2 regions of the Bradyrhizobium sp. 14AA genome follow, and region 1 is predicted to be linked to the other one. Evidence: riboswitches for the same ligand, from Rfam matches in the RefSeq annotation. Region 1 holds a riboswitch; the other holds the start of a gene.
What was found. A riboswitch is a leader RNA that binds a small molecule or an ion and turns the genes downstream of it on or off. The one in region 1 is predicted to bind cobalamin.
Positions count from the first base shown of each region.

Region 2: another riboswitch for cobalamin. It lies ahead of RAD15_RS36720 (TonB-dependent receptor); the one in region 1 lies ahead of RAD15_RS27650 (DUF1636 family protein).

Region 1 covers NZ_JAVAYM010000017.1:174,306-179,716, forward strand. The annotation lists gene RAD15_RS27640 (cobyric acid synthase) at 1-930, opposite strand, end outside; gene cobO (cob(I)yrinic acid a,c-diamide adenosyltransferase) at 936-1,571, opposite strand; cobalamin riboswitch at 1,612-1,831, shown strand; gene RAD15_RS27650 (DUF1636 family protein) at 1,927-2,301, shown strand; gene cobW (cobalamin biosynthesis protein CobW) at 2,298-3,332, shown strand; gene cobN (cobaltochelatase subunit CobN) at 3,332-5,411, shown strand, end outside.
Region 2 covers NZ_JAVAYM010000028.1:113,486-118,896, reverse strand. The annotation lists gene RAD15_RS36740 (adenylate/guanylate cyclase domain-containing protein) at 1-1,681, shown strand, start outside; gene RAD15_RS36735 (hypothetical protein) at 1,785-1,961, shown strand; gene RAD15_RS36730 (hypothetical protein) at 2,115-2,327, shown strand; gene RAD15_RS36725 (hypothetical protein) at 2,459-2,716, shown strand; cobalamin riboswitch at 2,766-2,977, shown strand; gene RAD15_RS36720 (TonB-dependent receptor) at 3,092-5,338, shown strand.

The DNA.
Region 1 (5,411 bases):
CGCGCGCAGGAAGGCGAGGTCGCCGCGGGTGGATTTCGAGCCGGGGATGATGACGAGACGGACATCACCGGGGATCGCTTCGCCTGGGCGCACCATCACGAGATCCACGCCAGGCTCGAGCTTGAGCGGATCGAGATCGTCGAAATTGGCGATGCGCGACAGCGCAAGGCAGGCGATCTTGCACTGGCCGGGCTTGCGGGCATCGCTCAGGCCCAGCGCGTCCTCAGCCGGCAACTCGCCGGCGCGCGCAAACCAGGGCAGCACGCCAAGGCCGCGCCACGCCGTTTTCTGTTCGATCAGCTTGTAGCCGTCGTCGAACAGGGTGGGATCGCCCCGGAACTTGTTGATGACAAAGCCCTTGATCATCGCGGCATCGTCGGGGTCGATCACCGTCTTGATACCGACGAGCTGGGCGATGACGCCGCCGCGGTCGATGTCGCCGACCAGCACCACGGGCACGTCAGCCTTGCGCGCAAAGCCCATATTGGCGATGTCGGCCTTGCGCAGGTTCACCTCGGCCGGACTGCCGGCGCCTTCGATTAGCACCAGATCGGCGCGGCCCTTCAGCCGCTCAAAACTCTCCAGCACGGCGCCCATCAGCGACGGCTTCATCGCAGCATATTCGCGCGCACGCGTGGTCGCGATGCGTTTGCCCTGCACGATCACCTGCGCGCCGACATCGGTCTCGGGCTTCAAGAGCACCGGGTTCATGTCGGTATGCGGCTCGACGCCGGCGGCCAGCGCCTGCAGCGCCTGTGCGCGGCCAATCTCGCCGCCGTCGACGGTAACGGCCGCGTTGTTCGACATGTTCTGCGGCTTGAAAGGGAGCACGCGCAGGCCGCGCCGCGTGAAGGCGCGCGCGAGGCCCGCGACGATGAGCGACTTGCCCACGTCCGAGCCGGCCCCCTGGATCATCAATGCGCGTGCCATCGAACTTAGAACTCGACGCCGGCCTGTGCCTTGATGCCGGAGCGGAACGGATGTTTCACCAGCGTCATCTCGGTGACGAGGTCGGCGATCTGGATCAGCTCGTCCTTGGCGTTGCGCCCGGTGAGCACGACATGCGTCATCTCAGGCTTTTGCGTCGTCAGGAACTCGACCACTTCGGCGATGTCGAGATAATCGTAGCGCAGCGCGATGTTGATCTCGTCGAGCACGACCATGCGCAGGTTCGAGTCGAGGATCAGCTCCTTGGCCTTCTCCCAGCCGGCGCGCGCCGCGGCGATGTCGCGGGCACGGTCCTGCGTCTCCCAGGTGAAGCCTTCGCCCATGGCGTGGAACTGGCAGAGGTCGCCGAAATGGCCGGTGAGCAGGCGCCGTTCGCCGGTGTCCCAGGCGCCCTTGATGAACTGCACGACCGCGCAGGGGAAGCCATGGGCGACGCAGCGGACGATCATGCCGAAGGCCGAGGAGGACTTGCCCTTGCCGGCGCCGGTGTGGACGATGATGAGGCCCTTTTCGCCGCTCTTGGTCGCCATGATCTTGTCGCGGGCGGCCTTCTTCTTCGCCATTTTCTGGGCGTGCCGGGCGTCGGTTTCCTCAGCTGTTTGGGTATCCGGTTCAGGCGTCATCGTACCCAGTCCTTCGGCTTGACAAGAGGCGGCCGGGGGCAAATGGTGGCCCGGCGTTGGTTCCTGTCCTACGACAGGCGAAGAGGGAATGCGATAGGGTCCGAATCGGCAAGATTTGGGTCCAAACTGCAGCCGCCCCCGCGACCGTGACCGGAGAGATGCCCGAAGCCACTGACCCCTGACGGGATCGGGAAGGCGGGGATCGAAGGGCAAAACCCTGCTCCGCAAGCCGGGAGACCTGCCAGCGCGGACGAGTTTTGGACCGGCGGACGGGGTGTTCCGCGACGGGGAAACGGCCTCTCGAGTCAGGGTCCGTGTGCCTCATCGCCTCCCGCTTTTTATCCTGGAAGAGGCGATGACCGTCACACTTCACGTCTGCATCACCTGCCGTGCCGGCCAGACGCTTGGCGAGGGCGAGACGACACCCGGCAAGCGCCTGCACGGTGCGATTCTCGATGCCGGCGTACCCGACGGCGTCAGCGTGGTTCCCGTCGAATGCCTGTCTGCATGCAACCAGGGCTGCTCGGTCGCGCTGAGCGCGCCCGGCCGCTGGTCCTATGTCTATGGCCGCCTCTCGGATGCAAATGCGAGCGACGTGGTCGCGGGCGCCGCGGCCTATGCGGCCGCGCCTGACGGCCTCGTGCCCTGGCGGAGCCGGCCGGAAATATTCCGCAAGCAGTCGCTTGCCCGCATTCCCCCCATTGCCGTCGTGCCGGAGGCCGCCGAATGAACTCGCTCGCAAAAGTCCCGGTCACGGTGGTCACCGGCTTCCTTGGCTCCGGCAAGACGACGCTGATCCAGCATCTGCTCGCCAACGCCGACGGCAAGAAGCTCGCCGTGCTCGTCAACGAGTTCGGCAGCGAGGGCGTCGATGGCGAGATCCTGAAATCCTGCGCCGACGCCAATTGCCCCGAGGAGAACATCGTCGAGCTCGCCAATGGTTGCATCTGCTGCACCGTGGCCGACGATTTCATTCCGACCATGGAAAAACTGCTGGCGCGGCCGGTAAGGCCCGATCACATCCTGATCGAGACCTCGGGCCTGGCGCTGCCGAAACCGCTGCTGAAGGCGTTCGACTGGCCGGAGATTCGCTCGCGCATCACTGTCGACGGCGTGATCGCGCTGGCCGATGCCGAAGCTGTTGCGGCCGGCCGTTTCGCGCCGGACCCGGATGCCGTCGAAGCGCAGCGCGCGGCGGACGAGAATCTCGATCACGAGACGCCGCTGTCGGAAGTGTTCGAGGACCAGATCGCCTGCGCCGACATCGTGCTGCTGACCAAGGCCGATCTTGCGGGGAGCGCCGGCATCGAAGCCGCCAAGGCGGCGATCACCGCCGAGATGCCGCGGCGCGTGCCGATGCTGCCGGTCACCGACGGTGCGATCGATGCGCGCCTCATCCTCGGCCTCGGCGCTGCCGCCGAGAACGATCTCGCCGCACGCCCGTCGCATCATGACGGCGAGGAAGAGCACGAGCATGATGATTTTGCCTCCGTCGTGATCGATCTTCCTGAGGTCGCCGACGTCGATGCGCTGGTCGCCTCCGTCCAGCGTCTGGCGCGCGAGCAGAACGTGCTGCGCGCCAAGGGCTACATCGCCATCGCGGGCAAGCCGATGCGCCTGCTGCTTCAGGCGGTCGGCGAGCGCGTGCGCCACCAGTTCGACAAGCCCTGGGGCGCCGGTCACAGGCAGTCAAAGCTCGTCGTGATCGGCGAGCACGGCGATATCGACGAGGCCGCCATCAAGGCAGGACTTGGTATCTGATGCACGTCGTCTTCCGCGAGAGCCGCGGTCTCGAGGAGACCGCGACGCCAAGAGACATCGGCCAGGACCCGGCCGATCTCGTGGTGCTCTCGTATTCGGATTCCGACCTGGCTGCGTTCGCGGCCGGCTGGCGGCGCGGCCGCAACAGCCTGCCGTCGCTCCGGCTCGCCAATCTCGCGGAACTTCGTCACCCGCTCTCGGTCGACACCTATATCGAATGCACGCTCTCGCAGGCGCGTGGCATTCTTGTGCGCCTGATCGGCGGTGAGTCCTACTGGCCCTACGGCCTCGCGGCCCTGCAGCAGCTCGCCAAGGATCGCAACATCGTGCTGGCCGTGCTGCCGGCCGACGGTCGCGACGACACGCGGCTGGATGCTTACTCGACCCTGCCGGTCTCGACGCTGCGGCGGCTCAAGGTGCTGTGCGACACCGGCGGTCCGGTTGCGGCACAAGGGGCGATCGCGCAGCTCGCGCTGGCATCGGGCCTCTATGCCGGCCCGGTCGTCGGCGAGACGACCGTGCCCGAGATGGGATATTACGATCCGGCGCGTGGCGTCATTGCTGCGCCGACGTCGGGCGAGGGGAAGTCGCGCGCACTCGTAACGTTCTATCGCTCCTATCTCACCGCCGCGGACACCGGCCCGGTCGATGCCCTGATCGCCGCGCTGCGCGAGAGGGGCTTTGATGCGCACGGTGTGTTCGTCACCTCGTTGAAAGCTCCGGGCATTGCGGATTGGCTGCAAGCCCATCTCGCTCAAAATCCTCCAGCGGCAATCGTCAATGCGACGGCGTTCTCGGCGATCGGCGATGACGGCACGACCCCGTTTGATGCCGCATCCTGCCCCGTGTTCCAGGTCGCGCTCTCCACGGCACGACGCGAAGACTGGGCGGAATCGCTCCGCGGCCTGTCCCCCGGCGACCTCGCAATGCATGTCGTGCTGCCCGAGGTCGACGGGCGCCTGTTCGCGGGCGTGGTGAGTTTCAAATCGGCCGGGATGCGCGATCCCGATCTGCAATTTTCGCATCTGGCGCACAGGCCTGATGAGGAGCGCGTGAGTGCGGTCGCCGCGCGCGTTGCGGCCTGGCGGCGGCTCGCGGAGAAGCCGGTTGCCGAGAAGCGCGTTGCGATCGTGCTCTCGAACTATCCGGGCCGCCCGCACCAGATCGCGCACGCGGTCGGTCTCGACGCGCTGGCTTCGGTCGAAGCCTTGGTGCCCGACCTCGCCGAGGCCGGCTTCGATGTCGCGCCGGTCCATGCGCTCGGCGAAACGCTGCTCGAGCAGCAACTGACTTGGAGTGTTGTTGATTATCGCGCGGCGCTCTCGCGCCTGCCGCAAGTCTTGCAGGATGATCTCGCGCAAGCCTGGGGCGCGCCGGAGGATGATCCGAGTTGGCGCGATGGTGCGTTCCATTTCGCCGCGATCCAGTGTGGCCAGTCGATCATCGCGGTCCAGCCGGAGCGCGGCGACGCGGCCACGCGCGATTCCGACTATCACGATCTCGCCCGCACGCCGCGTCATGCCTATGTCGCGTTCTATCTCTGGCTCCGGCAGCAGGGTGTTGACGCCGTCGTGCACATGGGCGCGCACGGCACGCTGGAATGGCTGCCCGGAAAATCCGTGGCGCTGTCGTCAGCCTGCTGGCCGGAAGCCCTCATCGGCGATCTGCCCGTCATCTATCCCTTCATTGTCAACGATCCCGGTGAGGCCGCGCAGGCCAAGCGCCGCATCGGCGCCGTCACCATCGGCCATTTGCCGCCGCCGCTCGCGACGTCTGCCGTGCCGGAAGGTCTCCGACGGCTGGAACAGCTCCTTGACGAGTATTCGACGGCCGATGGTCTCGACCCCGCCCGCCGCCAGCGCCTGATCGCCGCGATCCGCGACGAGGCGCGCGCGGCGGGCCTCGAAGACGATCTCGGTCTCGATGCATCGGCCGCGCCGGCCGAAGCGATTCCGCGCATCGATCGCTTCGTCTGCGATCTCAAGGAAGGCCAGTTCGGCGACGGCCTCCATGTGTTCGGCCGCGGCGCCTGCGGTGAGGCCGAGCGGGACGCGCTTCGCGCGGCGCTCGCGGGACGTC
Region 2 (5,411 bases), on a different contig from region 1:
GATCGTCCTGATGCTGGTCACCTCGATCCTGTCGATGGTGATGTCGAGCCAGGTCGGCGTCCTCCTTGACGAGCTGACCAACCGCTACATCCCGGCCTATGGCGATCTGGCGCGCGTCAACATCCGCTCGCTGGAGCGGACCGTGGCGCTGCGGCGCATGGTCATGATGAGGATGCAGTCGCCGACGGACGAGGAGGCCTATGCGGCACGCCTTCGCGAGTTCGAGGAATCCGACCACAAGATCGAGGAGGAGGCTGAAGGCGCGCGCAAGCTCATCAACGCGATCATCGACGATCCCCGGACGCCGTCGGACAACGCCGCGCTGGCGCGGATCGAGATCCGCATCGAGAACGCCATCACCGAGCTCCGCCGCGATCAGGATGAGGATCACGCAAGGCTCCTCAAGCAAATCGACGCCAAGCAGATGGTGGAGGCCCGCAACACGCTCGAGCACGTCGACCTGCTGCGCGACCAGTTCAACCAGAAGATCGATACGATCCGCGCCGACATGCTCAAGCAGGTCTTCGTCTCGACGGCACAGGTGGTCGGCCACCAGCACCAGGCGATCATCATTTCGGGTGTCGTGACGTTGCTCGCGGCGATCGTCGGATTTGCCTTTGCGCTGCTGGTGTCCAGCGGCATCACGCGGCCCGTGCGGCTGCTGCTCGCCGGCACCCGCGAAGTCGAGGCGGGACACTTCGACAAGACCATCGCCGTCTCGACACAGGACGAGATCGGCGAGCTCGCGGCCGCCTTCAACCGCATGATCGAGCAGCTCAGGCACAACGAGCGCATTCGCGAGACCTTTGGCCGCTACATCGATCCCAAGGTGGTGCAGGGCCTGATCGACCGGCCGGAAGTCGCCATCGACGGTCAGCGCCGGGTCATGACCATCATGTTCTGCGACATGAGCGGCTTCACCTCGATGAGCGAGGGCATGACCCCGCGCGGCCTCGTCAAGGTGATGAACCATTATTTCACGGTGATGTCCGGCCCGATCAGGAACAATCGCGGCGTCATCGACAAATATATCGGCGACGCCATCATGGCCTATTGGGGCGCGCCCTTCATCGAGGAGGACGAGCCGGCGCTGCTCGCCGGCCGTGCTGCGATCGACATGGTGGATCAGGTGCCCGCACTTCAGAGGCAATTGCCGGACCTGCTCGGCATCCGCGCCATGCCCGCCCCTTGCGATTTGCGTATCGGCATCGCCACCGGCGAGGTCCTGACCGGCAGCATCGGCTCCGAGCTGATGATGAGCTTCACCGTGATGGGCGACGCGGTGAACCTCGCCTCGCGGCTGGAGGCCGTCAACAAGGTCTACGGTACCCGCATCCTGATCTCGCAGGCGACGGCGGACGCGATCGGCGCGCAGCTCGACCTGCGCGAGGTCGATCGCCTCGCGGTCGCCGGCCAGAGCGCACCGCAAGCGATCTTCGAGGTGATGGCAAGGGCGGGCGCACTCACCGCCGCGCAGGACAGCCTGCGCGCGCACTATGCCGAAGGTCTCGCGGCCTATCGCGCCCGGCGCTTCGAGGAGGCCCGCGCCGCCTTCAACGCGGCGCTCGAGGCCGTCCCCGGCGATGGTCCCTCGCGCGCGCTGCTCGGCCGCATCGACCAGTTCGAGGCCAATCCGCCGGGCGAAGGCTGGGACGGCGCCTGGCGGCTGGAGCAGAAATAGGCGGCCGCGGGAAAAATTGATTGTACCCGATAACGATGTTCGCTGTGACCTATTTCCCGGGCTTAGGTTTGGTGTCCTTGTGGCGTTTGATGGGGACACGCCGATGACGGAACTTCAGGACAGGCTGGAACGGTTCGAGACGCTGACCGCCGAATGCGAGCTGATCGCCAAGCTCGCCACCGACAGCACCAAGCGCGAGTTCTATCTGAAACTGTCGGAACAATACCGCCAGCTGGCGGTGGACATGCGGCAGGCGATCGCGACCAAAGCGGCGGCCTGACGCCAGCTGCAATCCGTTTTTAATGTTTGGCGCGCATCCTCTGGGGATGCGGGCGTCGCGCTTCCACGATTGCTCGCAGTGGGAATGCCGGGGTCCGTTGCGATGCAGCGTACCTCGCTGAAATCGCTTTGCCGCTCCCTATAGGGCAATCCCATGCGCCTTCTTGCAGTTCTTGTTCTCGCGCTCGCAACGGCAGCCTGCAACCAGGAGCAGGACATCACCGGCTCGACCTTGGTTTGCCCGATGCGGAACTACAGCTCGTACAATGCCCGGGACATGAACCAGTGCGTTGCCGCCTGCAAGGCGTGCGACCACGGCACCACGGTCACCTGCACCACGTCCTGCACCCTCAAGGGCGCGCACTGAGGCCTTCCGGCGCCAAGGGAGCGCCAAGGGCCGCCGGGCTTCCCGAGGCAGGAGGTCAGCGGTGCCGAGGCACCGGAACGATTCACATGCGTTAATCATTGAAGGGGCGGCAGGACGCGGAGTCCGATGGAATGGGTATGCTCGATCCCGGTCGATTTCTGGTGTCGTGCTCGCATTGCGATGCTTGGCCGATGGCGGCCAATGTGAAACGTTCGAGCTGGTCGGCATCCCCGCACGAAGTCCGCTTCGTGTGCCCGCGCTGCCGCCGCGAGGAGACCGCGATCGTCTCCGCCTCCGGCGAGCTGACGCCGATCAAGCGCCTCGACGTTCCGCCCCGCGACGTCACCGTTGCCTGGGCCCTGGCCCAGCGCCCGCGAGGACGGACCTGAACAGCCGGCATGCGGCACTATCGGTCGATTGACTCCGCAGCCGCGCGGCCCGTAAATGATCGGCGACGGTTCTCCTCACGGAGATCAAAAGGGAACGTGGTGCGGGATTTCCCAACGCGGGATTTTCTCAATGCCATGGCTGCCCCCGCAACTGTAAGCGGTGAATCTTTCGTCCTATGCCACTGGGAATCTCGGTCCTGGGAAGGCGACGGAGGGTAACGACCCGCGAGCCAGGAGACCTGCCGTCAGCCGTGGTCACACGCGAAGATGTCGGTCGGGGAGTACAGACATTGGCTTCATCGGAGCAATCGATCGCTCCGCCATGAAACCTCGTTCGCTGTGACGTGCCACTGACGTCATGCCGAGGTTACAATTGTGTCCCGTTTCGTCTCTGCAGCCGGGCGCCTCTGCGCCGGCCTCTTCACGTCCGTTTCCCTTTATCCGCTCGATCTTTCGACCGCCTTTGCACAGCAGGCCACCGCCGAGCCCTTGCCGCCGATCGAAGTGACGAGGTCCGACGAGAACCGGACGCGCGCGAGGGTTGCCGGCGACGGCGACACGGTCTGGCGGCGGGCGGCACCGAATGTCGCGCCAGGCGGAGCGCCGACGGGCACTGGCTCTGGCTCGTCCGGCTCCGGCCGTGAGACTGCCACCAGCAGCGGCGGCATTGTCGGGGCCGCCACGACCGTCATCACGGCCGCAGACATCGCCCATTCGCCGTCGCAGACGCTTGCCGAGATCATCGCGACGCAAGTGCCCGGTGCCCAGATCACGACGCTCTATGGCGGCCAGATCGGCGCCAAGACCAGTGTGGACCTGCGCGGCTTTGGTGCGTTTGCCACAGCCAACACGCTGGTGCTGGTCAACGGACGACGCCTCAACGATATCGACATGGCGCAGGTGGACCTCTCCACCATCCCGCTCAACTCCATCGAGCGGATCGAGATCACGCGCGGCAATTCCGGTGCGGTGCTTTATGGGGACAACGCGGTCGGCGGCGTGATCAACATCGTCACCAAAAACGGCGTCGGCGGACCGCCCGCCACCGCGCGCATCGAGGCCGGCTTCGGCTCGTTCAACACTGGGATCGGCAACGTCTCGACCTCGCTCAATTCCGGTCCGTGGTCGACCTCGTTCTACGGCAATGCCGTCAAGACCGACGGCTATCGCGACAACAATCACCATGTTCAGGAGAACGGCGTCGGCAATCTCAATTACACCACGCCCGGCCTGACCGCCTTCCTGACCGTCACCGGCGACAATCAGGAGCTGCGGCTGCCGGGCGGCCGCACCGTCGACCCCTCGATTGGCCTCGACGAGCTCGCCACCGCCCGGCGCGGGACCAGTACGCCGTTCAACTACGCCAACCAGCAGGGTTTTAGCGCGACCGCAGGCTTCACCAAGACCCTGGTGAATGGCGTCGATCTCATCGTCGATGGCGGCGTGCGTGACAAGAAGCAGCAGAGTGCGTTCTTCGCGAGCCCGACGCCGGTGCCGGCGTTCTTCACGTCGACCTATGTGAATGCTGACCTCACGACGTGGTCGATCACGCCGCGGCTCAGCGTGAAGGGCCTGCTGTTCGGAATGCCGTCGCAACTCTTGACCGGCATCGACTATTACGATGCGAGCTTTCAGCAAAACCGCGGCGCCGGGCAGGGGCTTACTCCCTGGCACAATTACGACCTCCGGCAGCAGACGGTCGCGGGCTATTTCCAGCATACGCTGGGTGTGGCGCCCACGACCGACATCTCCTACGGCGCGCGAGTGCAGAATGTCAGTCTCTCCGCTCGCGACAATTTCGACCCGGCGGCGCCCTTCAACACCGATATCGGTGCGCTTCCACTCGGCAGCGACGAGACCCAATATGCGCTGCATCTCGGTGCCGAGCATCGCCTCAATGACACGGTCTCGCTGTTCGGCCGCGCCGCGCGGGCGTTTCGCACGCCCGATGTGGATGAGCGCGTGTCGTCAGGACCGTCGTTCGATCCCTTTACCTTCGCGCCGATCCCGCAAACCTTCCAGCTCAAGACCCAGACCTCGCACGATGTCGAGGGTGGTCTGCGCATCGGAGGGGGAGGGCTTCAGATGCAGAGCAGTCTCTATCTGATGGACCTCACCAACGAGATCCATTTCAATCCCATCCTGTTCTACAACACCAATCTCGATCCGACCCGGCGCTACGGTTCGGAGACCAGTCTGTCCTATCGCGTCAACGATGCTCTGCTGCTGCGCTCGAGCATGGCCTATACGAGGGCTGTCTTCCGCGAAGGTGTCTGGGCCGGCAACGACGTGCCGCTGGTGTCGCGCACCACGGCGAGTGCGGGCATCACCTGGAACATCTGGCAGAATTACGTGGTGCTCGATGCCACCGCGCGGTTCTGGAGCGAGCGGCGGATGGACAACGACCAGGCGGGAACCCAGAAACCGATCCCTGCCAATGGCACGATCGATCTCAGGCTCAGCGGTCAGTACGAGCGGTACTTCTGGTCGCTCAGCGTCAACAATGTGCTGAACGCGCTCTACTACGACTATGCCATCGCAAGCACTTTTACGGACGGTCGCTTCAGCGCCTACCCGCTGCCCGGCCGAACCTATCTGCTCAAGGCCGGCGCCAAATTCTGATCAAGGCTTTGAACCCCGACGGAGCTGTCACAGGCCCGCAAATGGACTAGAATTCGACAACAAGGAGATCACT